DNA from 2 places in the Pelagibius sp. CAU 1746 genome. Region 2 is predicted to be linked to the other one. Evidence: riboswitches for the same ligand, from Rfam matches in the RefSeq annotation. Region 2 holds a riboswitch; the other holds the start of a gene.
The links. Region 2 has a riboswitch for thiamine pyrophosphate ahead of thiB (thiamine ABC transporter substrate binding subunit). Riboswitches for the same ligand answer to the same signal wherever they lie in the genome.
Positions count from the first base shown of each region.

Region 1: another riboswitch for thiamine pyrophosphate. It lies ahead of thiD (bifunctional hydroxymethylpyrimidine kinase/phosphomethylpyrimidine kinase); the one in region 2 lies ahead of thiB (thiamine ABC transporter substrate binding subunit).

Region 1 covers NZ_JBDOQT010000001.1:2,491,861-2,506,386, forward strand. The annotation lists gene AAFN88_RS11830 (VWA domain-containing protein) at 1-634, shown strand, start outside; gene AAFN88_RS11835 (XdhC/CoxI family protein) at 637-1,494, shown strand; gene AAFN88_RS11840 (carbon monoxide dehydrogenase subunit G) at 1,592-2,197, shown strand; gene AAFN88_RS11845 (hypothetical protein) at 2,307-3,041, shown strand; gene AAFN88_RS11850 (hypothetical protein) at 3,102-3,653, shown strand; gene AAFN88_RS11855 (hypothetical protein) at 3,694-4,245, shown strand; gene AAFN88_RS11860 (helix-turn-helix domain-containing protein) at 4,457-5,137, shown strand; TPP riboswitch at 5,270-5,371, shown strand; gene thiD (bifunctional hydroxymethylpyrimidine kinase/phosphomethylpyrimidine kinase) at 5,428-6,258, shown strand; gene thiO (glycine oxidase ThiO) at 6,263-7,282, shown strand; gene thiS (sulfur carrier protein ThiS) at 7,251-7,448, shown strand; gene AAFN88_RS11880 (thiazole synthase) at 7,452-8,225, shown strand; gene AAFN88_RS11885 (thiamine phosphate synthase) at 8,401-9,021, shown strand; gene AAFN88_RS11890 (ABC transporter substrate-binding protein) at 9,018-9,983, shown strand; gene tenA (thiaminase II) at 9,980-10,717, shown strand; gene AAFN88_RS11900 (ABC transporter permease) at 10,901-11,638, shown strand; gene AAFN88_RS11905 (hypothetical protein) at 11,715-11,882, shown strand; gene AAFN88_RS11910 (ATP-binding protein) at 12,259-13,851, shown strand; gene AAFN88_RS11915 (BTAD domain-containing putative transcriptional regulator) at 13,879-14,526, shown strand, end outside.
Region 2 covers NZ_JBDOQT010000001.1:2,885,536-2,900,061, reverse strand. The annotation lists gene AAFN88_RS13815 (hypothetical protein) at 1-276, shown strand, start outside; gene AAFN88_RS13810 (sigma-70 family RNA polymerase sigma factor) at 332-886, shown strand; gene AAFN88_RS13805 (hypothetical protein) at 886-1,518, shown strand; gene AAFN88_RS13800 (S8 family serine peptidase) at 1,525-3,207, shown strand; gene AAFN88_RS13795 (hypothetical protein) at 3,334-3,573, shown strand; gene mtgA (monofunctional biosynthetic peptidoglycan transglycosylase) at 3,578-4,384, opposite strand; gene AAFN88_RS13785 (DUF2336 domain-containing protein) at 4,377-6,599, opposite strand; gene thiQ (thiamine ABC transporter ATP-binding protein) at 6,945-7,667, opposite strand; gene thiP (thiamine/thiamine pyrophosphate ABC transporter permease) at 7,660-9,255, opposite strand; gene thiB (thiamine ABC transporter substrate binding subunit) at 9,277-10,290, opposite strand; TPP riboswitch at 10,345-10,453, opposite strand; gene adhP (alcohol dehydrogenase AdhP) at 10,632-11,654, shown strand; gene AAFN88_RS13760 (GNAT family protein) at 11,790-12,542, shown strand; gene AAFN88_RS13755 (DoxX family protein) at 12,526-12,912, opposite strand; gene AAFN88_RS13750 (peptide chain release factor 3) at 13,146-14,526, shown strand, end outside.

The sequences.
Region 1 (14,526 bases), 390 kb from region 2:
GCAGCGCCGGCGCGGCCGGCGGCTGGACCTGCGGCGCACCATCCACCGCAGCATCGGTCGTGGCGGCCTGCCCATCGACCTTGCCTGGCGCAGGCGGCGCTACAAGCCGCTGCGCCTCGTGGTGGTGCTCGACGCCTCCGGCTCCATGAGCCAGTACAGCACCTTCTTCCTGCGTTTCATCCACGGCGTGCTGGACCGCTTCAACGAGGCCGAGGCCTTTGTCTTCCACACCCGGCTGATCCATGTTTCTCCCGCCTTGAAGGAGCGCAACGCGACCAAGGCCGTGGAGCGGCTGTCGCTCATCGCCCAGGGCTGGTCCGGCGGCACCAAGATCGGCGAGAGCCTGGCGGCCTTCAACCGCCACCACGCCGCGCGCGTCGTACACGGGCGGACCGTCGTGATGATCGTCAGCGATGGCTACGATACCGGAACGCCGGACGTCCTGGGCCGCGAAATGGCGGCCCTGCGCCGGCGCAGCAAGCGCATCGTCTGGCTGAATCCGATGATCGGATGGGAAGGTTATGAGCCGACCGCCGGGGGTATGCAGGCGGCATTGCCTTACGTCGACCTTTTCGCTCCGGCGCACAACCTGAAGAGTCTCGAGGCGTTGGCGCCTTTCCTGGAGCAGGTGTGACCATGAGCGGCGACTACGGAGATCTGTTGGACCTGATGGCGCAGCTACGTGGCGCGGCGCGGCCTTACGCGCTGGCGACGGTGGTGCGCACGGTGGCCGCCACCTCGGCCAAGGCCGGAGCCAAGGCAGTGGTCACCGCTGACGGTGAGATCCATGGCTGGATCGGCGGCGGCTGCGCACGCGGCGCTGTGCGCCGCGCGGCTTTGCAGGCAATGAAAGACGGCGAGGCGCTTCTCATCTCCGTGCAGCCGCAGGAAGCCCTGGACGCCGGTGGCGTGGCCGCTGGGGAGTCGAGGGGCGGGGTGGAGTTCCACCGCAGCGCCTGCCCCAGCGGCGGCAGCCTGGACATCTTTGTCGAGCCCATGCTGCCGCGCCCCGTTCTGGTGGTTTGCGGCGCCTCGCCGGTGGCCTGCGCCATCGCCGAGCTTGCCGGACGCAGTGGCTTTGCTGTCACCGTGGCGGCGCTCGCGGAGGATCTGGACAGTCTGCCGGAGGCAGAACGGCGCATCACCGGCTTCGAGCTGCCGCCCGAGGCGGCTGGAGAGCGCTTCATCGTGGTGGCGACCCAAGGCAAGCGCGATGCCGTGGCGTTGCGCGCGGCACTTTCGACAGAGACGCCCTACGTCGCCTTCGTCGGCAGCCGGCGCAAGGCGGCGGCCTTGCTGGGCAAGCTACGGGTCGAGGGGCTGGCGGCGGACAAGGCGGCGCGCCTGCGCTCGCCTGCCGGCCTCGACATCGGCGCCATCACGCCCGAGGAGATCGCCTTGTCGATTGTCGCCGAGGTGGTGGAGCTGCGCCGCCGCGGCCGCCGGGAACATGGACAGGCGAATGACGCCGGCGGCAATCACGATGCCGCGTGATGCTATCAGAGGCCTGTGAGGCGCGGCCATGTGCATCTGCCATGTGCTGCCGTCGCAGGCTTTTCTTGAGACAAGAGACTTTGGAGTTGAACCGACTATGGACATGACCGGCAGCGAACGCATCGCCGCACCGCGCGAGAAGGTCTACGCGGCCCTCAACGATCCGGAAATCCTGAAAGCTTCGATCCCCGGCTGCGAATCGATCGAGAAGCTTTCGGACTGCGAGATGACGGCGACGGTGGTCACCAAGGTCGGGCCGGTGAAGGCCAGGTTCCAGGGCGCGGTCACGCTGTCGGACCTGGACCCGCCCAACGGCTACACCATCACCGGCGAAGGCAAAGGCGGGCCCGCCGGCTTTGCCAAGGGCGGGGCCAAGGTGCGTCTGGAAGAGGACGGCGAGGCGACGGTGCTGCACTACGAGGTGAAGGCCGATGTCGGCGGCAAGCTGGCGCAGCTCGGTTCACGCCTTGTCGACGGCACGGCGAAGAAGCTCTCCGGCGAGTTCTTTTCCCGCTTTGCCGGGATCGTCGCCGCCCCGGCGGCGGCGCCCGCCGCGGAACCGGCGGCCGCCGAGGCGGCTCTCGCGGCGGCCCGGGAGTTCCCGGGCGCGGCGGCGCGCGGCGCGGGCGGGTCGCGGCTGTGGATCTGGGGCCTGGCGGCGTTGGTCCTGCTACTCGGTGCCTATATCCTCTTCACTTCATAATTCAACGAAATCGATATATTGCGGTCGAATTGAACCCTCGGCCGGGGCTGGCCGACTAACCCTCCGTAATCCGCCGTTTCGATGGAAGGGCCAGTGGGAGGGCCGTACGATGGCAGAGGGTTTACTGGCGCGACTCTATGCGCTGCGCGCACTCGCGGTCTTTGCCGGCGCAGCGCTTGTTCTCGTTTCCTTGGCCAGCGGCGCCTGGGCGGAGGAGGCCCGGGCCGGCGACGGTGCCGTCCAGCCTGCCGGTGTCGCGGGCTCCAGCGGCCTGAAGCTCTCCCAGGAAAAGATCAGCCGCGAGATCGACGGCTGGCTGAACGTCATCGTCGACGAGGAGGGGCGCGTGACCCGCGTCCTGTCCGAGGGGCTGGTCTGGCGCCTGGAGATCAGCAGCCTCCGGCGTCTGGATCCGCAGAGCTATATCTTCTCCGTGCGCCCCGCCGGGATGGCGGCAGCGGATCAACCCTGCGGGCCGGGCGAAATCTGCCCCGCCGGCTATTCGGTGGCCGGCAGCAGCCGTTCGGTGGTCCTGGAGCCGCTGCGCGAGATGAAAGGCGCCGCCGGCCAGACCGTCTATCGCCAGACCGCGAAAGTGGCGCTGCCTTTCGGTCTGAGCTGGGTCGAGTTCTACGACGACTTCCAGATCGCGGTGGCCGCGGCCTGCCGTGATGCCCTCCTGGCCGAACGGGGCAGGGGGCGCAGTCTCGCCGGGCTGCGCGACGGCTACCTGGACCCGGAATTGACTTTCCCCCTGAAGGCCGCAGTCTTTACCGACGGGCGAATCGCCGAAACCGACCTGGCGGTTCATCTGCGGTGCTGGGGCAAGGGCTTGACGCGCTGACACCCCAAGAACAAGGCTGCCTGGGCGGCGGTGCCGTCCCCCTAATGAAGGACCGATCTGATGGTGCCCGCCTGGACTGTGACCCTCTCCTATATCGGCTATGCCGCCATGCTGGCGCTCGGCGCCATCTGCTGGCTATTGGTGCTCTTCGAGCACGTCGTTTACGGCCGCGTCGAGGCCGGCGAACTCGACCGGGGTTGGCTCGATTTCGCCCATTTTCTGATGCGCAATCTGCATTTCGCCCTGTGGACCGGCCTCGCCCTGGCTGTCGCGGCCTTCGTTCTTGCCGCCTTGCCGGCCAGCGACACGACACCGGCGGTATCTTCGCACAAGGCCTATCAGATGAAGTTCGGCGCCTTCGCTCTTTGCTTCCTGGGCCTGATTTCCCTGGCCCAGGTGCGCATGGGCGCCTTCGACGCCGACATCGCTTCCGTCGCCGTCTTCGCCTGGGCGCTGTGGGCAGTCTTCAGTGGCTGGCGCGCCTTCGTCGGGCCGGTGGCGGTGACGGGCCCCGCCGGCTGGTGGGTCTTGGCCATCGTTGACGGCCTTGCCGTCCTGGTCTTCGCCGGCCTGGCCATCCTCATCAAGATCCAGGGCTTCCGGATGTTCTGATCCGCCGCTCTGCTCCCGAGAAAAGGAAAGCAGCCTGCCGATGTCGACACCTTGGACCTTGATCTACGCCTATCTGGCCTATGGCCTTGCCGTTCTGCTCGCGGTCGTGAGTTGGCTGGGCGGCCGGCTACAGGGCGCGCTCTACGGCCGCGCCGGCGACGGGCGGCTGGACGAGATCTGGCTGGAGCTGGCGCACTGGCTGGCGCAGTATCTGCGCTTCTTCACCATCGCCGGCGGCGTTCTGACGCTTTGCGGCCTGATTTTGGCTGCGCTGTCCTCGGGTGAGCCCGCGGAAGTCACCGCCTCTCATAGAGGTTATCTGCTGCGCTTCGCAGCGATCGCGTTTGCCGCGCTCTGCCTCGGTTATGTCGGACAAGGGGATCTGAGCAAGTATTACCTCGATCTCGCCGCGGCCGTTCTCTGCGGCTGGGCGCTGTGGGTGATCGTTGCCGGGGCGCGGGCGTTGGCTGGCGGCGCCGCCGTCGCCGGGCCGGCCTTGTGGTGGCTGGGGCTGGTCGTCGTCCTGCTGCTTTTCGTCCGGCTGGTCGTGTTGCTGTTCTTCGTCAGTCCCGACAATCCGAACCAGTTCTAGAGCCCGTGAAAGCGGGGGTGCGGGCGTCCGCAGGGCACCAATGGGTCACGCCCGTGCCCGAGTGGACCGTCGAAACGCACGGATATCGCGCGGAATGCAGGCTTGCAGAGGGAGGGCTCCTGCTGCACGGTAGAGCCACACCACGAAAAGCAGGCGCGGCGGGACATGAAAGTCCTGTCAGGGCCAGGGAGCCACGGAAGGAATCCGCTTGGTGGCCAAGGGGGAATCCCAGCAGCGTTCGAAGCCGCGCAGCGGTAAGACCAGGCCGGCCGCGCGGCAGAGCGGGCGGACAACCGACTCGACCGCGCCCCAGGCTTCGGAGAGCCAGAGTATCGAGGAGGCCATCGGCGCCCAGGTGCGCGAGCTGCGTAAGCTGCAGGATATGACGGTGGCGGAGCTGGCGAGCCAGGCGGGTCTGTCGGCGGGCATGCTTTCAAAGGTCGAGAACGGTGGCATCTCGCCGTCCCTGGCGACACTGCAAAGCTTGGCGCAGGCGCTCAACGTACCGATGACGACCTTCTTTTCGGCTTTCGAGGAAAAGCGCGACGCCTATCACGTGCGTGCCGACGAAGGCTTGTCGATCGAGCGGCGCGGCACCAAAGTCGGCCATCAATATCAGCTGCTCGGCTCTTCGCTGGGCGGTGACGTCGCCTGCGAACCCTATCTCGTCACCATCACCGAGGACGCGGAGGCCTATCCGAGCTTTCGTCACGAAGGCCAGGAGTTCATTTACTTGCTCGAAGGCGAAGTGGGATACCGACACGGCGAGAAGATCTACTCCCTGACGCCGGGCGATTCGCTGTTTTTCGATGCGCGGGCGCCGCATGGCCCGGAGGAGCTTCGCCGTCTGCCGCTGCGCTTTCTTTCGATTATCGTCTTCTCGCGCGAGTAGGCGCCTGCAGTCGGGCGGCGCTGGCCGCGCCTCTTCGATCCGTCACGCTGATTGTCGCCGGCCCGCCGGACCGGGCTTTTCGCACCTGGCGCTTTGCACGCTTGAAACTTCTTCGATGAATTGTTATCTCCTGACTCACCGTTGGGGTGCTCGCAAGGGCTGAGAGGCGCAGGTCGCCAACCCAAGGAACCTGATCCGGGTAATGCCGGCGAAGGGAACGGGTCACGACATTTCCAGAAATAAGCCTGATCCGCTTTTCCCTTCTCCGGCCCGCGAGGAAGGAGAGCAAGGTGGCGAAAATCAGCGCGCGGAACGGCGAAAGCATTCCGATCGCCTTGACCGTGGCTGGCTCCGACAGCGGAGGCGGCGCCGGGATACAGGCCGATCTCAAGACATTTTCCGCTCTCGGCGTCTACGGCGCCAGCGCGATCACCGCGGTGACTGCGCAGAACACCCGCGCGGTCACGGCCGTGCATCCCCTCCCTGAAGATATCGTCGCCGCTCAGATCGACACGGTCTTCGACGACCTGCCGGTGAAGGCCGTGAAGGTCGGCATGCTGGGCGGACCGCCGGTCATCGAAAGCGTGGCCACCGGCCTGCGCGGCCGTGGCGCGCCCCTGGTGATCGATCCGGTCATGGTGGCGAAGTCGGGCGATGCCCTGCTGCCGGACTCGGCGGTCATCGCCCTGCGCCGCGACCTGCTGCCGCTGGCCGACGTGCTGACGCCGAACCTGCCGGAGGCGGCGCGCCTGCTGGAAGGGCCGCAGGCCGAGACGGAGGTCGAAGCGGAGGCGCAGGGGCGCCGGCTGCTGGCGTTGGGCCCCAAGGCGGTGCTGATGAAGGGCGGTCACGCCAGCGGCAAGGTCTGCGTCGACCTGCTGATCATGGCCGGCGGCGAGACACTGCGGCTGGAGGCGCCGCGGCGCGACACCCGAAATACCCACGGCACCGGCTGCACCCTGTCCTCGGCCATCGCCGCCGGCCTTGCCAAGGGCCGGGATCTGCCCGAGGCGGTGGAGGCGGCACACGCTTACCTGCAGGGCGCCATCGCGGCAGCCGATAGGCTTGACGTCGGGTCGGGGCACGGACCCGTGCACCATTTCCATGCGCTGTGGAGTTGACGCCATGAAAGCGACCGTCAAAGTCACGGTTCTGGGGGCCGGCGTGGCCGGCCTCACCTGCGCCACTGAATTGCAGAAGCGCGGAGCCGCCGTGACTGTGATCGACCGTGCACCGGGCCTGGGGCCTGGATCCTGCTCCTGGTGGGCGGGCGGCATGCTCGCCCCCTGGTGCGAGGGCGAAAGCGCCGAGGAGCCGGTGGTGCGCCTGGGCGGCAGGGCGGCGGACTGGTGGCAGGAGCATGCCGGCGGCGTGGTCCGCCAGGGGACTCTCGTCGTCGCACCGGGCAGGGACACCGGGGAGCTGCGGCGTTTCGCCCGCCGCACGGAGAACTTCACCGAGATGGATGCGCAAGCCATCGCGACGTTGGAGCCGGACCTCGCCGGGCGTTTCCGCCAGGGCCTCTTCTTCGCGGGCGAGGCGCATCTCGATCCCCGCGCCGCGATCGGGTCCCTGGCCCGGAAGCTGTGCGAGGGCGGTGGCGAGCTGAGGTTTTCGACCGAGGCCGAAGACGCGCCAAGAGGCGAGGTGGTGGTCGACTGCCGGGGGCTCGCGGCGCGCGAGGTCTTGCCCGAGCTGCGCGGCGTGCGCGGCGAGATGCTGATGCTGCGCTGCCGCGAGATGGAGATGTCGCGTACGGTGCGGTTGCTGCATCCGCGAATCCCGATCTACATCGTGCCGCGCGGCGAGGGACTTTACATGGTCGGCGCGACCATGATCGAGAGCGCCTCGCGCACTGCAGTGTCGGCGCGCTCCCTCGTCGAACTTCTGAATGCCGCCTACGCGCTGCATCCCGCTTTCGGAGAAGCGGAGGTGGTCGAGATCGGCGTCGATGCACGCCCGGCTTTTCCCGACAACCTGCCGCGGGTTTGGCGCGAAGGTGACCGTATCTTCGTTAATGGCCTCTACCGCCACGGCTTTTTGCTGGCGCCGGCCATGGCGCGGCGCGCCGCCGCCCTGGCCTATGGCGAATCCCTTAGCCCGGAGGACAAGGATGCAGATCGTCTTGAACGGCAAACCGCGTGAGGTGAAGCGCGACCGCCTCGACCGCCTGTTGGAGGAGCTTGGCTATAGAGACGCCACGGTGGCAACGGCGGTCAACGGCAACTTCGTGGCGCGGCCGGCGCGAGCGGCGATGCGGATCGAGGATGGCGACCGGGTCGAGGTCATCGCCCCGATGCAGGGAGGTTGAGGCATGACTGATTTCTATGGCGTGGATCTGGGGAACCGGCTGCTGCTGGGTACGGCAGGCTATCCTTCACCAGCGGTTCTGGCCGAAGCGGTCGGTGTTTCCGGCGCCGAGGTGGTTACGGTGTCGCTGCGGCGTGAATCGGCGGAACGGCGCGACGGGCATGATTTCTGGAAGCTAATCCAGGGGCTTGGCGTCAAGGTTTTGCCGAACACGGCGGGCTGCCACACGGTGAAGGAGGCGGTGACGACAGCCCATATGGCGCGTGAAGTCTTCGACACCCCCTGGATCAAGCTGGAGGTGATCGGCGAGGACGACAGCCTGCAGCCGGATCTCTTCGGACTGGTCGAGGCGGCGGCGATCCTGACGGAAGAGGGGTTCCAGGTCTTTCCCTATACCACCGAGGATCTGGTGGCCGCAGGGCGCCTGCTGGAAGCGGGCTGCGAGGTGCTGATGCCTTGGGGCGCGCCGATCGGCTCCGGTTTGGGCCTCAACAACCTCTATGGCTTGCGCAGCCTGCGCGCGCACTTCCCCGAGGTGCCGCTGGTGGTGGATGCGGGCATCGGCCTGCCGTCCCACGCGGCGGCGGCCATGGAACTGGGCTATGACGCGGTGCTGCTCAATACCGCCGTGGCCAAGGCCGGCGATCCCGCCGCCATGGCCGCCGCCTTCGCCCAGGCCATCGCGGCAGGCCGGACCGCGCGCGCCGCCGACCCCATGGAGCCGCGCGACATGGCGGCGCCCTCGACCCCCGTTATCGGCAAGGCGTTCCTGGGATGAAGGCTTTGGCAGTGACCGTGCTAACGGTGTCATCGACTCCGACTGTCGCCCTCGGGCTTGACCCGAGGGTCCAGGGGCGGCCGCCGAATCGCTCGCCCTGGATGCTCCGATCAAGTCCGAGCATGACGAGAGGAGTGGGTGGCAGTGGCGGTGCGATATACCGCGGGGACGGACAATGACCCTAGATCCCTTTTATCCCATTTTCGACAGCAGCGATTGGCTGCACTGGCTGCTGCCCTGCGGGGTGAAGTTGGTGCAGTTGCGCGTGAAGGACCGCAGCGAGGTCGAGACGCGGCGGGAAATCCGCACCGCGAAGGGGCTTTGCGACGCGGCGGGCTGCCAACTCGTCATCAACGATTACTGGCGGCTGGCCATCGACGAGGGCTGCGACTTCGTGCATCTGGGCCAGGAGGATCTGGACAGTGCCGACCTGACGGCGATCCGCCGCGCCGGTCTTCGCCTGGGCGTCAGTACTCACGACGACGCCGAGTTGGAGCGCGCCCTGGCCACCGGTCCCGATTACATCGCGCTGGGGCCCGTCTATCCGACCATCCTCAAAAAGATGAAGTGGGATCCGCAGGGCCTCGGGAAGGTCACGGATTGGAAGCGGCGCATCGGGGAGGTTCCGCTGGTCGCTATCGGCGGCCTGACCGTCGAGCGGGCGCCCGGCGTGCTGGCGGCCGGCGCCGACATCCTCTCCGTCGTCACCGATATCACCCTCAATGCCGAGCCCGAGGCCAGGACACGCGCTTGGGTCGAGGTAACGCACGAAAACGAACTGCAGGAATCCCGATGAAGACCTTGACGTCCTCCCTCGCTCTCACCCTGTCGCTGACTCTTTCCCTGCTGCTGCTGCCGCCAGCGCCCGCGGCGGCTGCGGACAAGCTGACCCTGGTGCTCGATTGGTTCGTGAACCCCGACCACGGTCCCATCGTCATCGCTCAGGAGAAGGGCTACTTCGCCGCCGAAGGCCTGGAGGTGGAGGTGGTCGCGCCGGCCGATCCCTCCGACCCGCCGAAGCTGGTGGCCGCGGGTAAGGCCGATCTTGCGGTCTCCTATCAGCCGCAGTTGCATCTGCAGGTTCACGAGGGCCTCTCCTTGATCCGGGTCGGCACCCTGGTGGCGACGCCGCTCAACTGTCTTCTGGTGTTGAAGGACGGGCCGGTGAAGTCCCTGGCCGACCTCAAAGGCCGCAAGATCGGCTTCTCCGTTGCCGGGGTGGAGGAGGCATTGCTGGGCGCCATGCTGGCGCCGCACGGCCTGGCCCTGGACGACGTCGAACTGGTCAACGTCAACTGGTCGCTGTCGCCCTCGCTGATGTCGCGGCAGGTGGACGCGGTGATCGGTGCCTTCCGCAATTTCGAACTGAACCAGCTGGCCATCGAAGACATCGAAGGACGCTGCTTCTTTCCCGAGGAGGAAGGCGTGCCGGCCTATGACGAGCTGATCTACGTGGCCAACCCGGAAACGATGGACCCGGCTGTCGTGCTGCGGTTCCTCGCGGCGACCGAGAAGGCGACGCAGTTCATCGTCAACCATCCGGAAGAGAGTTGGGAGATTTTCGCCGGTACTGCCAAGGAGTTGCAGGACGAACTGAACGCGCGCGCCTGGAAGGACACCCTGCCGCGCTTCGCGCTGAGGCCCGCGGCCCTCGATGTCGGCCGCTACGCCCGCTTCGAGGCCTTCCTGGCCGAGGCCGGACTGGTGCCCAGCGAGTACCCGGTGACGCGCATCGCTGTTCAGGTGTCGGTGCAATGACCGCGCCCGAGCCGCCGCGCACCTGCGGCCCGGACTACGGCTCCGAGGTCTTCTGCGGCTGGCGCCGCGCCGCGGCGGAGGACTGGCAGGCCTACACCCGGCACGACTTCGTGCGGCGGCTGGGCGACGGCACGCTGCCGCGCCGGGCTTTTCTCCACTATCTGGTGCAGGATTATGTCTTCCTGACCCACTTCGCCCGCGCCTGGGGGCTGGCGGTGGTCAAGGCCGGCGACCTGGAGGAGATGAAGGCGGCGGCCGCCACCGTCGACGCCCTGGTGAACCACGAGATGAAGCTGCACGTGGAGATCTGCGCGGGGGAAGGCATCCCGGAGAAGACGCTCTTTGCTGCGGAGGAGGAGATCGAGAACCTCGCCTACACCCGCTTCGTCATGGACCGCGGCCTGGCCGGCGACTTCCTCGACCTGCTGGCGGCCCTGGCGCCCTGCGTCCTGGGCTACGGCGAGATCGGCGCCTGGCTGGGCGACCTCGCCAGCCGCGGCGGCGCGCGCGACAAGGCCTACGCCGACTGGATCGACACCTACGCGGCCAGCGACTACCAGGCGCTGTGCCACGGCGTCGGCAAGCTGATCGACCATGCCGCGGCGGCGCGTCTCGGTGCCGCGCCCCAGACCGTGCCGCGCTGGAACGGCCTCTGCCGCACCTTCCGCACGGCCACGCGCCTGGAGGTCGGTTTCTGGGACATGGGGCTGAGGGGCGGGCGGGCGGCGGGATGACCCTTGGGATGCAATTACATCCTGCGTCCTTCGAGGCGCGGTCCTGCGGACCGCTCCTCAGAATGAGGTAGGTTGTCGATGGCAGAAAGAAAGCTCCTCATGGTGAGGGGCGCCGCAGGCGCATCTCGAGCCACGCACGAAGGAGTTCCAGCTTCGCCTGCCGCCGGCGAGACTTGGCGCCGGATGCGCGACGGCGTCCTGGTCCTTGCCGCAGCGCTGGCTTTCTGGCAGGCGCTGGTGTGGCTGACCGACGTGCCCTCGTTCATCCTGCCGGGGCCGCTGCGCGTTGCGGGCATGCTCGTCGAGCAGTACCGGCTCATTCTCGGGCACGCCGCCGTGACCGTGGCTGAGGTGCTGCTCGGCATCGCGCTCGGCACCCTGCTGGGTGCGCTGACGGCCTTGCAGCTCATGATGTCGCGCGCCGCCCTGCGCTACGTGCTGCCGGTGCTGGTCTTCAGCCAGGCAGTGCCGGTCTTCGCCCTGGCGCCGCTGCTGACCCTCTGGCTCGGCTACGGCCTCGGCTCCAAGATCGCCATGGCGGTGCTGATCATCTACTTCCCCGTGGCCTCCAACTTCCTCGATGGCCTGCGGCACAGCGACGACAGCCTGATCGAGATGGCGCGCAGCCTGGGCGCGACGGACCGTCAGGTTCTGTTCCGCATCCGCCTGCCGGCGGCGCTGCCATCGCTGGGTTCGGGCTTGCGTCTCGCCGCGGTCTACGCGCCCATAGGCGCGGTCATCGGCGAATGGGTCGGGGCCTCCCGGGGCCTCGGCTACCTCATGCTGCTGGCCAACGGCCGGGCCAAGACCGACCTGATGTTCGCCGCGCTCCTGGTTCTCGTGATCTTCACCCTGGTCCTGCACAAGGTTGTGGGCCGCGGGGCCGACTACCTGGCGCGCCGCGCCAAGGGCCGGGTATGAATGTCCGCCTGCTAGCGGGTTGAGGGCGATATCCTTCGGGGATGGATCCGGATCAAGGCAGCGCGCAGCCGTCTCCTTGCGCGACACTGGCGGGCCGACCTCCGTGCCGGCAGGGGAGGCGGTTCTGGGGCGGTTGGTCACCTTGCGCCGCCGTGAGAACGCGCTGCGGGAGAAGGCCATCACCATGGAACTGCTGGACGTGGCCACCGGCTCGGAAGCGATCCTGGGATCATCCGATCGCTGAGGGGCGGGCCATAGCCTTGGGCCTGGGGCGTCCGCAGCGGCGGACCGTTTGTGTGCGGAGACCTTGCCAATCCTCGCTGAGGGGCGCTTCTTCATGCGGCGTTCCTGCGGGCGTCGGAGACAGCGATCGGCCGGGAATCATGGCCTTGGGCCAAAAAAGCCAAATAGGACTGCAATACTACAGAAGATCAACTTAAGGTTAACGATAAGCCTTAATAGAAGTTGAAAGTATCGTATATTGTATGAGTTTTAGCCCTAGAGTATCTGTTGCTGTTTTCAATCACTACTTCCTTGTGACAAAATTTAGTCAGTCCCGCTACCACGAGTTTACTAATCAATAAAGCTGGGATCAGGACGAACTGCAGGGTTTGAAGGGCATGACCGCGATAGCGAGAGTTCTCGTCGCTGACGATGAGGTCGACCTTATCGAGGACTATCACTCGGCTCTGGCCATGGCCGAGCCCAAGAGCACTGACACGCGCCTTGCCGAGCTGCAGGACGAGTTGTTCGGCCCTCAGCATTCCAACAGCAGCCTGCCGCCCATTGAGCTGGTTTCGGTGAACCAGGGCGAGGCGGCCGTGCAGGCGGTCAGTCGAGCACAGGAAGAGCACAAGCCCTTCTCGGTCGCCTTTATCGACGTGCGCATGCCCCCGGGCATCAATGGACTGGACGCGGCCGCCAAGATCCGCGCGATCGACGAGCGCCTGCCCATCGTCATCGTGACCGCCTATACAGATATCCAGATGATCGACCTGGCGAAGAAGGTGCCGCCGGCCGACCGCCTTTTCGTTCTTCAGAAGCCGTTTCACACGACCGAGATTCAGCAGCTGGCCATCGCCCTGACGGCGCGCGGCGAGTTGGACCGCTTGAACGAAGCCGGACCTGGCGTTGAGACGCTGCCGCGGCTCGACCGCATCCTGAGCGGACTGCCTGGCGGCATTGCCATATTCGACGAAAACGAGCGCCTGGTGCAGATGAACGAAGGCCTCGGGAAGCTGTTTCCGGATCTCAAGGACGAGGCCGGCCCCGGCATTCGCTACGATGCCTGGCGGGCCAAGATCGCCGAGGAACTGGCTCCGGACCAGGTGCTGAAGCGTAAGGGAGCGGACGAGAAGCGGTCGCAGCTTGTCGATGCCGGCGGGCTGGCGGCCCGCCGCATTTCCGGGAATCGCTGGGTGATGATCGCCGAGCAGTTCGAGTCCACCGGCGGAACCGTGGTGCAGTTCCTCGATGTCACCAGGATGAAAGTGGCCGAGCAGCGCCGGGCGATCGGCAACACCATGGCTCATATGTCGCGCCTGGCGGGCGCGCTGGTGGATCGCGCCGAAATGGGAGCGTTGGGCCGAGGTTCCGTCCCCTTTGAGCGAACGGACGATGGGACCGGGCAGCGCTCGGTCATGGAAGACCTCGCGGTTCTGGCGCATCGCCAGCAGCTCGCGCCGCGGCCGAGCTTCGCGGATGCCCTGGCTAACGAGACCGCAGCGATCCTGGAGCCGGTACTGCCCAAGTCCGTCAACATCGAGATGGTTTCCTCCATAGGCCTCTGGCCCGTCTTCGTAGACCCCGACCAGGCTCGCGAAGTGCTGCGCGCGCTTATGCTGAACGCCGCGGAGGCTATGGAAGGCAAGGGAACCGTCGTCGTCGAGACAGCTAACGTCAGGGCAACGCGGGAAGCGGCAAGCGAGATGCCCGGTCTCAAGCAGGGGGAGTATGTCCGCCTCTCTGTCATCGACAGCGGCCCCGGCATGCAGCCGGAGCTCATCGACCGCGCCATTATGCCCTTCTTCACCACCAAGGATCCCAAGGAACACAGCGGTATGGGTTTGACCGCGGCCTATAGCTTCATCCTGCAGTCGGGCGGGTATCTCTTCATCGACAGCGACGGCCAGAGCGGCACCACCATCAATCTCTTCCTGCCCCGCTTGCCCGAAAGCGCCATGGCCGGAAAGCGGGGACTGCGTCGCCACTAAGGCGGACGCGTTTCAGGGACCAGAGGGATGCACGGTATCAAACCAGCGGCCAGACTGGAGCTCTTCGGGGGCTTCTCGCTTCGCGATGCGACGGGAACGCAGGTATCCCTCACGCTCCGCAAGTCAGAGGCTCTCATCGCCTATCTTGCGGTCAATGGGCACAGTCAGCAGCGCGAGAAGCTCGCCACGCTGCTCTGGGGCGAAACCACACAGTCGAACGCTTTACAGAGCTTGCGTCAGGCACGCCTTACCCTGATGCGCAATCTCGAACCGCACAATCTGCCGATCCTCAGCTTCGACCGAAGGGAAGTGCACCTCGACGTCGGTTCTCTTCAGGTGGATGCGCTGGAATTCGAGCGGCTGCAAGAGGCCGGAGATCAGGACTCCCTGGCGCGTGCCGTATCGCTATATAGCGGAGAGTTCCTCTCGGGCATGGAAATCGAGTCGGAAGCCTTCGAGGAATGGCTGCTGCCGATCCGCTCCTGGTATCGCGAGCAGATGGAATTCGCGCTGGACAGGTTGCTCTCTCTCCAGGAACAGGCCGGGGCCCAGGAATCTTCAATCCGCACGGCCAAGCGGATTCTCGCGCTCGATCCGCTGCGTGAAGACGTCCACCGCTGGATCATGCAGGCCTTTGCGGCGGCCGGTCAGCGGACCTCCGCCCTGGCGGCCTAC
Region 2 (14,526 bases):
TCCTTCTTCACCGCCCCGGCCGGCCCGGCGGAGCCGCTGGACCCGGCCCGTGACACCCAAGCGACGGCTGGGCAGATGACCGCCGGAACGGCGCTGGCGGGCGAACCCGCCGCGGCCGGCATCTTCGTGCCCGGCGGGCGGACTTCCGCGAGCCTGGAGGCCTTCACCCTGGCGCAATTGCCCGGCGGCAAGCGCTACCTCTGGATGGTCACCGCAATTGATGCTAATGGCGCTATTATCGGGACCAGTCCCGCGAGGGAGATTCATAAACCTTAGGCGTCCTGCGCCCTCACAAGGGGGCCGTGGCCGCCGCCAGCCACAGGGGCTACTCTTGACAGAAGACGATCGAGAGCTGCTGAGCCGAATGGCGAACGGCGACGAGTCGGCGATGGATGCCTTCTATCGCCTCTACGAGGGGCGGGTTTACCGTTTTATTCGTTCCAAATTGAACGATTCCTTCGATGCCTCCGACGTACTCAACGAGGTCATGTTCGAAGTCTGGCGCAGCGCCAGCCGCTTTGAAGGCCGATCCTCGGTGAGCACCTGGGTTCTAGGCATCGCTCACCACAAGGCGATCGACCGGATCCGGCGGCGCAAGCCAGGAGAGAGCGTGGAGCTGGATCCGGAGATTGCAGAGGACGAATCTCCCAACGCAGCAGAAACACTCTCCGCGGCCCAGGATGCGGAACAGGTGCGGCACTGTGTTGATCAACTCTCAGAGGCGCACCGCAGCGTGGTCCATCTGGCTTTCTTCGAAGACCTCCCCTACGGGCAGATCGCCGACATCGTCGGCTGCCCCGAGGGCACGGTGAAGACGAGGATGTTTCACGCGAAGAAGGCACTGATGAAGTGCCTTGCGGGGCTCAAAGAGATGGGATTGTCATAATGGCTGACAACGGAAAAAGAGACGAGAACCTGGACCTGCTGCTGCCCTGGTACGTCAACGGCACCCTGGAGGCTGGGGAACGCCGGGCGGTCGAGGCCTACCTGGAAGAAAGCGCCCAGGCGCGCGACGAGGTGGAACTGCTGCGCCAACTGCGCCAGCAGGTCAAGGATCAAGCCTTCGAGAACAGCCCGGGCGAGCTGGGCCTGCAACGCCTGAAGCGCGAGATCAAGCAGGACGCCGAACAGCAAAAGGGCAGCGCCGACAGGATGACCGGCAAGGTTCTGACCGTCGCCAGCTTCTGGCGGCCGCTGGCCATCGCCGCCTGCTTGGCCATCGTGGTCCAGGCCGGTGTCATGGTCGGCATGAACAGCGGCCTGATCCCGACCGGCGGCGACGTGACGACCGCCACGGGCGGCGCACCTGCCGTGATGCAGGTGACCTTCGCGCCCGATGCCACGGAGCAGGATATCCGCGAAGTGCTGCAGGCGGCCGGCGCTTCCATCGCCGACGGCCCGACGGCCCTGGGCATCTACAACCTGCGCCTCGTCGATCCCAAGGCCACCACGGTGGAGGAAGCCCTCGCCGCCCTGCGGGCCAACGGCACGGTCGTCACCTTCGCCGAAAGGAACTGACGCGCCATGGCCGCCGCACGCGCAGACCGGCTGACCCGCTTTCGCGGTAGCCTGCTCGGCGGCCTCGTGGCCGTGGCGCTGGCCGTTCTTCTGCCGGCCCAGAACCCGGCCAAGGCGCAGGCCGCGACGACGACCGCCCAGCCGGTCATCATGGGTATCGGCCTCACCGGTTGCGTCGACTTCGGCGACACGCTGAAAGTGCGCGGCCGCAACCTGGGCCGCGCCGCCGGCCGGCTGCTGGTGATCCGCGATCCCAACGTCAGTGTCGCACTCCCGGTTTCCTCCTGGAACAACCGGATGATCCACGCCACGGTACCGAAGAGTAAGACCCTGGAACGCGGCAAGTGGTACATCCTGGGAATTCAGGAAGCGCGCAGCGGCAAATGGCTGTCGGGCCAGGGGCGCCCGGTCCAGATCTGCGAAAGTGCGAACCGGCCCTCGATCGATAGGGGCACCTCCGCCCAGGTCGACCCCGGCCCCGGCCGCGACCCCGAACCGCGGCGGCCTACGCCACGCCGTCCGGCGGCAAGCTCGACCGCCACGCCGCAGGGTCCGCAGCCCGGCGCACCGGCACCGCCGCCTGGTCAATCTGCTGCGGCCGATCCCGACATCGTGCCCGACGAGGTACTGGCCATTACCGCATCGCTGGCCGACGCGACGGCCCTGGCCCAGCAGCTCACCACGCTCGGCTATGCAGTGCGCTCTCTGCAGGAGCTTCCGGCGCTGGGCTTCGCGCTGCTGCGCCTGGGAGTGCCCGGCGGCCAGGACGTGCCGGCGGCCCTCGATGCCCTGCGCCAGACCTTCCCGGCTACGCTTTTCGACGCCAACACGCTTTACGAGCCGGATGCCGCCTCGCAAGCCGGCGGCGCACCGCGGCACTACGCCAAGGCACTGATCGGCTGGCCCGGCGAGGAACGGACTTGCGAAACCTCCGTCGACGTCGGCCTGATCGATACCGCCATCGATACCGGCCATGAAGCGCTGACCGACCGCCAGGTTACGGCGCGAAGTTTCATCGCCGGCGGCGTACCGCCGGCGCCGCCCGACCATGGCACCGCCGTGGCCGCCATCATCGTCGGCGCGCCCGGCAGCAACTCAAGCGGACTGTTGCCCGCCGCCCGCCTTTTCGCGGCGGCGATTTTCTCGTTGCGGGACGACAACCGCATCGTCGGCACCACCGACGCCATCGCGCGCTCGGTCGACTGGCTCGGGCAACAGGGCGTGCGGGTGGTGAACCTCAGTCTGTCGGGCCCGGGCAACCAGGTCATGCGCCTCACCGTGGAGCGCGCCCACCAAAGCGGCATGATCCTGATCGCGGCGGCCGGCAACGAAGGCCCCAATGCGGCGCCGGTGTTCCCCGCCGGCTACGCGCCGGTGGTCGCGGTGACGGCGGTGGACGCGGCGCTGCAGCCCTATACCGAAGCCAACCGCGGCGACTACATCGACCTGGCGGCACCGGGCGTCGATGTCTGGAGCGCCCGCGGCGGCCGGGGCGGCCGCTACAACAGCGGCACCTCCTTCGCGGCCCCCTTCGTCGCCGCCGCAGCGGCCCTCTCCCTCGCCAAGGCGCCGGACGCCTCCCCTCAGACGATCCGCCAGGGCTTGCACCAGAGCGCCCGCGACCTCGGCACGCCGGGCCGCGACAGCACCTTCGGCTGGGGCCTGCTGCAACCCGCGGGCGGCTGCTGACCCTCCGCGCCGGGCGTCTCCACAGCCCTACTAGGTACCGTTCCTGGAACAGCTTGCGAGGCTCACTCGTGCGATCTTGGCGGTTCCACAAACCAGCAGGCCGAGGGAAAAGGGCGAGGAAACGCCATGAGCAAGCCATTCGATATCGTCGCAAGTCGCCTGAAGAACATGCTGGCGCGGATATCGGCCACGGACGCCGATTTCGAGGATCTCTGTGCGCAGCATGCCCGGCTCACCTCAGATATCCGTAAGCTGAACCCGCAGGAAGACCCGGAACACGCCCAGCGTGACGACCAGTTGCGCCGCCGCCGCGCCGATCTGGAGCTGGAAATGTTCGCCATCATGCAGGCGAACACGCGAGTCTGAGTTCTCAGGCCTGACCGCCGACGCAGTCGAGCAAGGGGCCGAGCTGGCGGATGCGGGTGCGGATGACGCTGGCCCGCCGCGCGACGTAGTCGCTGGGCGGCACCGGACGCCACTCCAGGGGATTGGGCAGCACGGCGACGAGCTGCGAGGCCTGGCGTGGCGTCAAATCCTCGGCGCCGCGTTTGAAGTAGTGCCGCGCCGCCGCCTCGACACCATAGATCCCCGGACCCCACTCAGCGATGTTCAGGTAGACTTCGAGGATGCGCTGCTTGGGCCAGAGCAGTTCCAGAGACGCGGTCAGCGGCACCTCCAACCCCTTGCGCAGGATGCTGCGCGACGGCCAGAGAAAGAGGTTCTTGGCGGTTTGCATCGAGATGGTGCTGCCGCCACCGGCACGCTCACCCGCCGCATAGGCCTTGGCCGCGGCTTCCAAGGACTGCCAGTCGAACCCACTGTGCTCGCAAAAAAGATTGTCTTCGGAGGCAACCACGGCCTTGCGCAGATGCGGTGATATTTCATCCCAGGAGGCCCAGCGCCTGTCGAGCCCCTGCCCTTCCGCGAGGCGGATCAGCATCAGCGGCGTCACCGGCGGCGGTGCGACCCGGTACAGCAGGATCAATCCCAAAGGCAACACGACAAAAACCAGCAGCACGACCAGGAGTACGCGCTGGCCCCAGCGGCGCAGGCCGACCGGCATCGTCCGCCACCAGCGCGGCCGCCACCACCGGTCCTTCTGCCGGCTCTTGGTCTTTCCTCCGCCACGCTTCGAAGGACTGCGCGCCGTGGCGCGGCGGCGCCGAGATTTAGCCAAGGAAAGGCTCCCCCTGGCGCGGCGTCCCCTCACCCCAAGTCTCGCGCCACTTGGCCAGCACCTTTCGGGCGATCGGCTGCGGCAGGCGGTCGTACATGCGCAGCACTTCGGCCGCCCGAGCCGGATCCTCGTCGGCGTCTCCACCGCGCAGCGGATCGGTCAGCAGGAAGATCGAACCGAAGAGCAGCTTTTCGATGCCGACAGCGCGGCAGACCACCAGCAGATCCTCTCCCTGGCCGCCATAGACGACACGCTGCAGATGCGGGGCGCGCAGGCCGGTCATCTCCGCGAACAGCAGTTCGAAGAGCGGCAGGTTTCCCTTACGCAACGCCTGGACCATCGGATCGCCGGCAGCGGCCGCCTCGCGGCCCTGGGCCGCCGCCTCGGCAGCCTGCGCCTTGATCGCGCCGGCGCGCATCGCCGCCCTGGCTTCCGGCGTCAGCGGAGGGACGCCGCTCACCTTGATCCGCACGCCCTCGCCCGGCCCCGGGCGCAGACGCGGCAGGTCGGCGGAGCGGTCCGGTGCCGGCGCCGGCTCGGAAACGACGGCAGGAGCAGGCTCCGCCGCCGCCACGCCGTCGGGCAGGTCAACGGCCTGGCGCGCGGCCACCGGATCCTCCACCGCCTGCTCGGCCGACAGCGGGACCAGCAGCACCGGCCCCTGCCCTCCGTCCACCGCGCCGAAGCGCCGCCGGCTCCGCTGCCAAAGTAAGAATCCCAGCAGAAGAATCACGCCGAAAGCGATGAAAATAAGGAGCCGGTACTCATGGAGCCCCGAAGATTCCGGCACTGCCGGTTCGGCCTCTTGGTCCGCCGGTACCGCTGAGTCTATCGCGGAAGCTTGGGCGGCAGCCGGCTGCGCGCGGGCCGCCGCTTCGGCCTGCGCCAGGCGCGCGCGCTCCACCGCCAAGGCGGTCGCAAGGTGCTGGGCCTCCTCACCGCGCGCCGCCAACTGACGCTCCAGCCCGGCCAGGCGGTCTTTCAACGCCGTCAGCTCCCGGACCTCGGCGGAGAGCGATTCGGCGCTGGCTGCCTGGGCGGCGGCACGGCGCTCGGCGTCGCCCAGGCGCGCACGCTGATCGGCCAACTCCGCCTCGAGACGCGCCGTCTCCGCGTCGCGCGCTTTGAGGGCGGCATCGAGATCGCCGACACGGCTGTCCAAGGCGGTCAACTCCTGACGGGCCGTTTCCAGTTCGGCCTCCCGCTCGGACAGAAGCCTTTGCGGATCCGGCTCTGCGGCGGTTTGCGTCGCCGCTGCCGACGGGGCGGGCGGCGGTTCCGGCTTCAAGCCATCGGCGGCCGTTTTCGTGTTCGCGCGCGCGGCCAACTCTCCCAAACTGATGCCCGGCGCCGCGGGCTCCGGGACCGGAGAAGGCCGGCTTTCCTCAGGCGGCAGGCCAAGACCGCCACGGGCCGCGGCCAGGGCAGAGCGTGGTGCCGCCGCCACCACTTCCGAAGCAGCGCGGTCGACCGCGTCGGCCTGGGCCGCCGTCCCAAGCTGGGTCCGGCGCAAGGCCGGATCGAGCAGCAGCCAGCCACGCGTTGCGGCAAAACCGTCGACCTGCGCGACATAGGACTCCCAATCGTGCTGCAGCCGCTCCACCGGCTGCGGCCCGAAAGTCGCCGCCATATCGATGCGGAGCGCGCGGACGGTTTCGAAGACGGCCACCTGCCGGCGGGCGATCGCCCGCCGGGCCGCCGGGTCGCCCTGGGCGATGCGTTGCATGGCGAGCCAGATGTAGGCGTCCTTGGCCTGAAAGAAGCGCGCCAGCAGCGGCCGCGCGAGGGGATCTTCGGCGAGCTTGGCGAGACCGCCGACGGCGCGCAGATGATCCGCCAGCCAGGGCCAATCCTGAGACAGGCTACGCCGCGCCAGGCCCTGCATCAGCACCGGCACTAGTTCGTCGCGCAGTTGCTCGGCGCCCTGGCGCCAGCGGCCGTCCAGATCCCGGTCGATGACGATGCGCTTGTCGTCCAGCAAACCGCTGCTGTGGCCCGGCGGCAGATCGTCCAGGATCAGCCCGCCGCCAGCCAGCAGGCCGCGCAGGATTTCGGCCGTGCCCTGGTAGTTGGCGCTGAGCCGGCGCCAGCGGTCCCGCGCCAGGCTGTTGGTCTCGCGCTCGGCGAAGGCCCCGAAGAAGCGGCCGAGACCGTCGAGTAGCGTGAAGGCGCTCTGCAAATCATCGGGACCGAGGCTGCCTGCGGCCGTCTCCACGGCTCCGGGAGAGGCATCCCGGGCCCAGGGCCCGCCGGCACCGGACAGGACGACGGCGCAAGCCAGGAACCCCGCGAGAACGGCGGGCCGCAGGCGCGCGCATCCCCAGGCGGCCGCTTCTGCCCCGGTTCGAATCCTTTGTGCCGTCCCCATTCCACCTTACTTGGCTGGATATTCTGCGCTGGAGTGCCGCCTACGTGGCGCAAGCCCCGGGCTCACCGGCGCAACGGCTGCGGCCGCACGGAAGGCTCCCTCCGCCGCAAACCTAAAACATCCCCGGGGGGAGCGGTAGGGCAAGCGTCGGGATTTGCCTTTTTGCCCCGCTTCACGGCCGGGGGCGCCCCGCTAGAGGGGGTTGGGACCGAGGAAAGCCCGCAATTCCGGCGGCCCTACCCCTTCCAGGAGGGAGCGGGTTTCCCCGGCCGCCAATACCCGTCCGGCGTGTATGAAGGCGGCAGAGCCGGCGACCCTGAGGGCGTCGTGCGGATTGTGGCTGACCAGCACGACGGTCAGGCCCCGCTCCCGCTGGAGCTGGCGTACCAGATCCAGCATCTCCAGCCGCAGGCCGGGGTCGAGGGCGCTGAAGGGTTCGTCCAGCAGCAACAGCGGCTTTTCCCGCACCAGGCTGCGCGCCAGGGCGACCCGCTGGCGCTGGCCGCCGGAGAGCTGCGCCGGGCGGCGCTGCTCCAAGCCTTCCAGGCCGACCCGCGCCAGAGCCTCGCGCACCGCCGCCCGGTGGCTCGCGTCGAGGCGTAGGCCCGGATCGAGCCCGAGACCCACGTTCTCCCCGGCGTTCAGGTGGGCGAAGAGGTTGTGCTCCTGAAACAGGCTGGTGACCGGGCGCGCCGCGGGCTTCCAGTCGGTGACGTCTTCGCCGCCGATCAGCACCCGGCCGGCGAGCGGCTTGTCGAAGCCGGCGACGAGGCTCAACAGCGTCGACTTGCCCGCGCCGCTCGGCCCCAGCACGGCCAGGCAGTCACCCCGGTCCAGGGTGAGGTCGAAGACCATCTCCATGTCGTCGTAACGGAAGGTCAGTCCCTCCACCTCAAGCATGGGGGAGTCAGACATGGGCATGCCTCTTCAGGCCGCCGAGGCCCCATTCGATGGCGAGGAACAGCGCCAGGCAAAGCAGGGAGAGCACGGCGGCGATAACCGCCGCCTCGCCCATGCGGAAGCCGCCCATGGCTTGGTAGAGCAGCAGCGGCAGGGTGGCGAAGTCCTGGCTGCCGAACAGCGCGATGACGCCCAGGTCGCCGAGGGAGAGCGTCGCCGCGACCGCCAGGGCCAGGGATGCGGGTCGCCGCAGGTTCGGCCACTCGACGAGACGCAGGCGGTTCCAGCCGCCGATGCCGAGGCTCTGGCACAGCCGGTCGTGGCGCTGTGCCTCCTCCATCATCGGCCCGCCGAGGAAACGCACCACGAAGGGCAGCGCCATCAGCGCGTTGACCAGCACGACCAGCGGCATGCCCAGGGCGAAGACATCGGCCACCGGGCGCAGCAGCACGAAGAGGCCGGTGGCCAGCACGAAAGGCGGCACCACGAGGATCAGCGAGGCGCAAAGCTCCAGCCGCCCCGCGGCGCCGGGCCGCCCGAGGCGGTGGCGCAGGATGCGGCTGGAGACCAGGACGGCGCCGCCCAGCAGCAGGGCGATGACGCCCGCCGAGAGCGCGATCGCGAGCGACTGCCCGACGGCGCGCCACAAGCGCGGGTCGGACAGCACGCCGAAGGTCCTGGGGTTGAAGCCGGCGACGGCGACGGCGGCGAGCGGCAGCACCACCAGCGCGAGGGTGACGATCACGGCGAGCGTGTCGACGGCAAGACCCAGGCGCCCGCCACGGTCCGGGCGTTCGTAGATCCGTCCCTCGGTGAGCGTCATGTTGCCCGGCACCGCGAGCTGCAGGACCGCCAAGACGATGGCCCCGCAGAGGCCGAGCTGCACCAGCGCCAGGGCGACGGCGCGGCCGAGGTCGAAGTCGAAGCGCAGCGCCTGGTAGACCGCGACCTCCAGGGTCGTCGCCTTGGGACCGCCGCCCAGCGTCAGCACCACGGCGAAGGAGGTGAAGCAAAGCATGAAGACCAGGCCCGCCGCGCCCGGCAGCACCGTGCGCATGGCCGGCCACTCGATGAGGCGGAAGATGTCGCGCGAGCGCAGGCCGTACTGGCTGGCGACGCGCCAGGTCTCCGGCGGCACCGCTTCAATGGCCTGCAGCAGGATGCGCGCGACGAAGGGCATGTTGAAGAAGACATGACCGATGAGAATGCCGGTCAGGCCGTAGAGGTAGTGCGCCCGCCCGAGGCCCAGCAACTCGGCGGCGTCGTTCACCCAACCGGTGCGCCCATGCACGGCGGCGATGCCGAAGATGGCGACGATGGTGGGGATCACCAGGGAGAGGCTGAAGAGCCGCAGCAGCAAGCCGCGCCCGGGAAAGCGCCGCCGCGCCAGGGCGCGGGCCACGGGCACCGCCAGGGCGACGGAGAGCAGGGTCGAGAGCGTCGCCTGGAACAGGGTGAAGCGCACCACGCGCCAGAGGTAGGCGTCCCCCAGGTTGCCGGCGAGGTCGAGCCCCGGCGCGGCGAGAGCGAGCGCCATGAGCGCGCCGCCCACCACCGCCGCCACCAGGGCGAGCGCGATGCCGGCGGGCAGCCACCAGGGCATAACAGGCAGACCGGAAGCGGGCTACTGGCTGACGGCCTGCAGCCACTCCTCGACCCAGGCCTTGCGGTTGGCCGCCACCTCCTCCGCCGTGAAGAGCAGCGGCTTGGCCGGATCGACCAGCTTGTCATAGGCCGGCGGCAGGCCCTCCGGCAGATCGGTCGCCGGATACATCCACTGCGCCGTCGGGATGTTCTTCTGGAAACCGGGGCTCAGCATGAACTGCAGGAAGCGGCGCGCCAGTTCGGGCGTGTCCGTCGACTTCGTCATCGCCGCCACCTCGACCTGCATGTAGTGCCCCTCGGCGAAGGCCGCCGCCTGATAGCGCTGCTCGTCCTCGGCGATCATGTGATAGGCCGGCGAGGTGGTGTAGCTCAACACCATCGGCGCCTCGCCTTCGAGGAACAGGCCGTAGGCCTCGCTCCAGCCCTTGGTGGTGGTGACGGTCTTCCTGGCCAGCTTGGCCCAGGCCGCCGGCGCCTCATCACCGTAGACCGCACGCACCCAGAGCAGCAGGCCCAGCCCCGGCGTCGAGGTGCGCGGGTCCTCCAGGATGATCTTCAGGTCGTCCGGCGCCTCGACCAGTTCCTCCAGGCTCTTGGGCGGGCTGTCCAGGCTCTCGGTGTCGTAGACGAAGGCGAAATAGCCGTAGTCGAAGGGCAGGAAGGTATCGTCGTCCCAGGCCACCGGCAGCGCCAGAGGATCCGTTGCCACGCCGTGCGGCGCCAGCAGACCGCTGTCGCGCGCCTCGGCCAGGATGTTGAGGTCGAGGCCGAGCACGATGTCGGCCTTGTTGTTCTCCCCTTCCAGGCGCAGGCGGCTGAGGACGCCGATGGAGGAGTCCAGCGCCACGAACTCCAGGGCGCAGTCGCACTCGGCCTCGAAGGCCTCCTTGATGGCCGGGCCCGGCCCCCAGTCGGAGGTGAAGGCGTCATAGGTATAGACGGTGAGAGTCTGCTCCGCCGCCCCGGCCGTTTGGGCAACCGGCAGAGCGGCAGCCGTGATCGCGGCGGCGAAGAGGAAGGTCGAAAAGCGCATCGGTCGCTCCATAGCTCTTATGGGGCGGCTGGCTTTGAGAAACGCGGGTCTGGTGAAGGCCTGTCGCTCAAATCCCTCCGCCGGCATTACCCGGGTCAGGTTCATCGGGTTGTCCGGTCTGCGCCGAACTCTCAGCCCATTTGGGGCACCCCGTTGAGACACCCTCACCATAGGCTCCAGGCCCCGCCGCGGCAAGGCGGCTGCCGCAATCTAAGGCAAACCGCTCACTTGACACTTGAAGCGCCGTAGAGAGACGCATAGGTCTGGTCTAAAGCCCATGGAACTGAAAGAAGCTGATTGATTCTCCGAGTGCTTTTCCACTGCAGTTTGGGAGCAGGACAATGGGCAAATCCATGAGGGCGGCTGTCGTCCGCGAGTTTAAGAAGCCGCTGAGCATCGAAGAGGTACCGGTCCCGGAGGTCACCCCCGGGCAGATCCTGGTAAAGGTAGCCGCCTGTGGCGTTTGCCACACGGACCTACATGCCGCCGATGGCGACTGGCCGGCGAAGCCCAGCCCGCCTTTCATTCCGGGTCATGAGGGTGTCGGCACGGTTGCCGCAGTCGGTAACAACGTCACCTCCGTGAAGGAAGGAGACCGCGTCGGCGTGCCCTGGCTGCATACCGCCTGCGGTCACTGCAAGCACTGCCTCTCCAGCTGGGAAACCCTGTGCGACGACCAGCAAATGACCGGCTATACCGTGAACGGCGGTTTTGCCGAATACGTACTGGCCGATCCCGGCTACGTCGGCCATCTGCCCGACGGGCTGGACTTCGCACCCGCCGCGCCGATCCTCTGCGCCGGCGTCACGGTCTACAAGGGACTGAAGGAGACAGACACGAAGCCTGGCGATACCGTGGTGATCTCCGGCATCGGTGGCCTCGGCCATCTGGCCGTGCAGTACGCCAAGGCGATGGGTCTGCACGTTATCGCGGTCGACATCACGCCCGAGAAGTTGAAGCTCGCCAAGGATGTTGGCGCCGATGCCGCGGTCAACGCGCGGGAGACTGATCCGGTCGCGGAAGTGAAGAAGCTGTGCGGCGGCGCCGAGGGCGTGCTGGTCACCGCCGTCTCGCGCCAGGCCTTCAGCCAGGCCCACGGCATGCTGGGCAAGCGTGGCACCATGTCCCTGGTCGGCCTGCCGCCGGGCTCCTTCGATCTGGATATCTTCGACACCGTGCTGGAGCGCAAGACGATCCGCGGCTCCATCGTCGGCACCCGCATGGATCTGGCCGAATGCCTGCAGTTCGCCGGCGAAGGCAAGGTGAAGGTGCACTACACCACCGAGCCACTGGACAACATCAACAGCATCTTCGATCGCATGCGCGCCAACACCATCGACGGACGTATCGTGATGACGCTCTAGGGAAATCCGGGGGCGAACCCGGGGTTGGAGGGGACCTTTCGAAGTGGCTCCCTCCAAAATCCCGATATGGCCCTTGCGCTGCAGTCCACCCGGCGCCAAGAGGGAGTACCTTGTTCCTCCCTTGTCCGGACTGCCATGACGACCGATATCTACGATCCCCTCGACACCCCCTACGAGACCAATGCCCTGGGCCAGCCCGTCGGCGCCCCCGTGCCGGGATGGACGGCCCGCCCCCTGCCCCCGCGAACGGCCATGGAAGGCCGCTTCTGCCGGGTGGAACCGCTGGAGGCCGCGCGCCACGCCGCCGACCTCTTCGCCGCCAACAGCGCCGATGCCGAGGGCCGCAACTGGACCTACCTGCCCTACGGCCCCTTCGCGGCGCTGGAGGACTACCAAGCCTGGATGGACAACGCCTGCCGGGGCGACGACCCGCTGTTCCATGCCATCGTCGACCTGGAAACGGGCAAGGCCCTCGGCGTCGCCAGCTATCTGCGGATCACGCCGGCCCAGGGCGTCATCGAGGTCGGGCACATCAACTACAGTCCCGCCCTGCAGCGCAGCCCCGCCGCGACGGAAGCCATGGCTCTGATGATGGCCCGCGTTTTCGACGAGCTGGACTACCGCCGCTACGAATGGAAGTGCAACGCCCTCAACGAGGGCTCACGCCGCGCGGCGCTGCGCCTGGGCTTCACCTTCGAGGGCATCTTCCGCCAGGCCGTCGTCTCCAAGGGCCGCAACCGCGACAGCGCCTGGTTCTCGATCCTGGACAGCGAATGGCCGGCGGCCAGGGCCGCCTTCCAGGCCTGGCTGGACCCTGCGAACTTCGACGGCGAGGGGCGGCAGAAGCGCGGGCTGGCGGAATTGCGCGCGCCTACCCTTTCTTCCTGACGATGGCGTCCAGGGACCAGGGGCCGGGGCCGGCGAAGACCAGGTAGAGGAAGACGAAGCAATAGAGCAGCGCCGCGTCGCCGCCGTTCAGCACCGGGAAGAAGCTCTTAGGGGCGTGGGCCACGAAATAAGCGGCGGCCATGGTGCCGGAGCAGATGAAGGCCGCCGGGCGGGTGAAGAGCCCCAGCACCAGGAGGCCGCCGCCAACCAGCTCGACGACTCCGGCCGCGCCGGGCATCGACATCAGCTCCGGCGAATAGCCCGGTGGGAAGTTCAGCAACTTCATGGTGCCGTGCGCCAAAAAGGCGGCACCGGAGGCGACGCGCAGCAGGCTGAGGACGTGGGGGGACCAGGAAGTCAGCGAAGCCATCGAATCTACCCTTGTTGCCAGTGGTTTGGCAGGGCTAACACAGGCGCCCGAGCCGCTGCCAGTAGGACAATTGGGGCAGCCGGGGCGCAAAACCAGCCCGCGGCGGGCTGCCGGGTCAGTTCCTGCCGACCGAAACACCGGGAAACGCTTGTAAAACCGGCGCAAAAGCCCCATTTTCCCGACAGTTCAGGCCCCGAGAGCGCCACCAGACCGCCCCCTTGACCCACTAGAGCATGACCAGTCTTTCAGAAGCCGTCGCCCGGCGGCGCACCTTTGCGATCATCTCCCACCCGGACGCGGGCAAGACCACGCTGACCGAGAAGCTGCTGCTGTTCGGCGGCGCGATCCAGATGGCCGGCGCGGTGAAGGCGCGCGGCGAGCAGCGGCGCGCCCATTCCGACTGGATGAAGGTGGAGCGCGAGCGCGGCATTTCCGTCGCCTCCTCGGTCATGACCTACGACTACGCCGGCAAGACCTTCAACCTGCTGGACACGCCGGGCCACGAAGACTTCTCCGAAGACACCTACCGCACCCTGACGGCCGTGGACTCGGCGGTCATGGTGCTGGACGCGGCCAAAGGCATCGAGGCGCAGACCCTGAAGCTCTTCGAGGTCTGCCGCCTGCGCGACATGCCGATCATCACCTTCGTCAACAAGCTGGACCGCGAGAGCCGCGATCCCTTCGAACTGCTGGACGAGGTGGAGCAGCGCCTGGCCCTGGACGTCTCGCCGGCCTCCTGGCCCATCGGCATGGGACGCTCCTTCCTGGGCTGCTACGACCTGCTGCACGACCGCCTGCTGCTGGTCGAGCGCAGCCGCGACAAGATGGGCGCCGAGGGCGAGTCCTGCAACGGCATCGACGATCCCAAGCTGGACGAACTGCTGCCCGCGGACGCCGTCGCCAAGCTGCGCGAGGACGTGGAGATGGTGCGCGAGCTCTGCCCCGCCTTCGACATGCAGTCCTACCTGGAAGGCCACATGACGCCGGTCTACTTCGGCTCGGCGCTGAACAACTTCGGGGTGCGCGAGCTGCTGCAGGGCGTCGCCGACATGGCGCCGCCGCCGCGCCCGCAGCCGACCCAGGGTCGCGAGGTGGCGCCGACCGAGGACAAGATCAGCGGCTTCGTCTTCAAGATCCAGGCGAACATGGATCCCAACCACCGCGACCGCATCGCCTTCTTACGGCTCTGCTCCGGCCACTTCAAGCGCGGCAGCAAGCTGAAGCATTCGCGCAGCGGCAAGGTCATCAACGTGCACAACCCGGTGCTGTTCCTGGCGCGCGACCGCGAACTGGCCGAGGAAGCCTGGCCGGGCGACATCATCGGCATTCCCAACCACGGCAACCTGGGTATCGGCGACGCCCTGACCGAGGGCGAGGATCTGAAGTTCACCGGCATCCCCTCCTTCGCGCCGGAGCACCTGCAGGCGGTGCGTCCGGTCGACCCGCTGCGCGCCAAGCACCTGGGCCGCGCCCTGCAGCAGTTGGCCGAGGAAGGCGCCGCGCGGGTCATCAAGCCGAACATCGGCGCCGACTGGATCGTCGGCGTGGTCGGCCCGCTGCAGTTCGACGTGCTGGCCGACCGCATCCGCACGGAGTACGAAGTGCCGGTGCGCT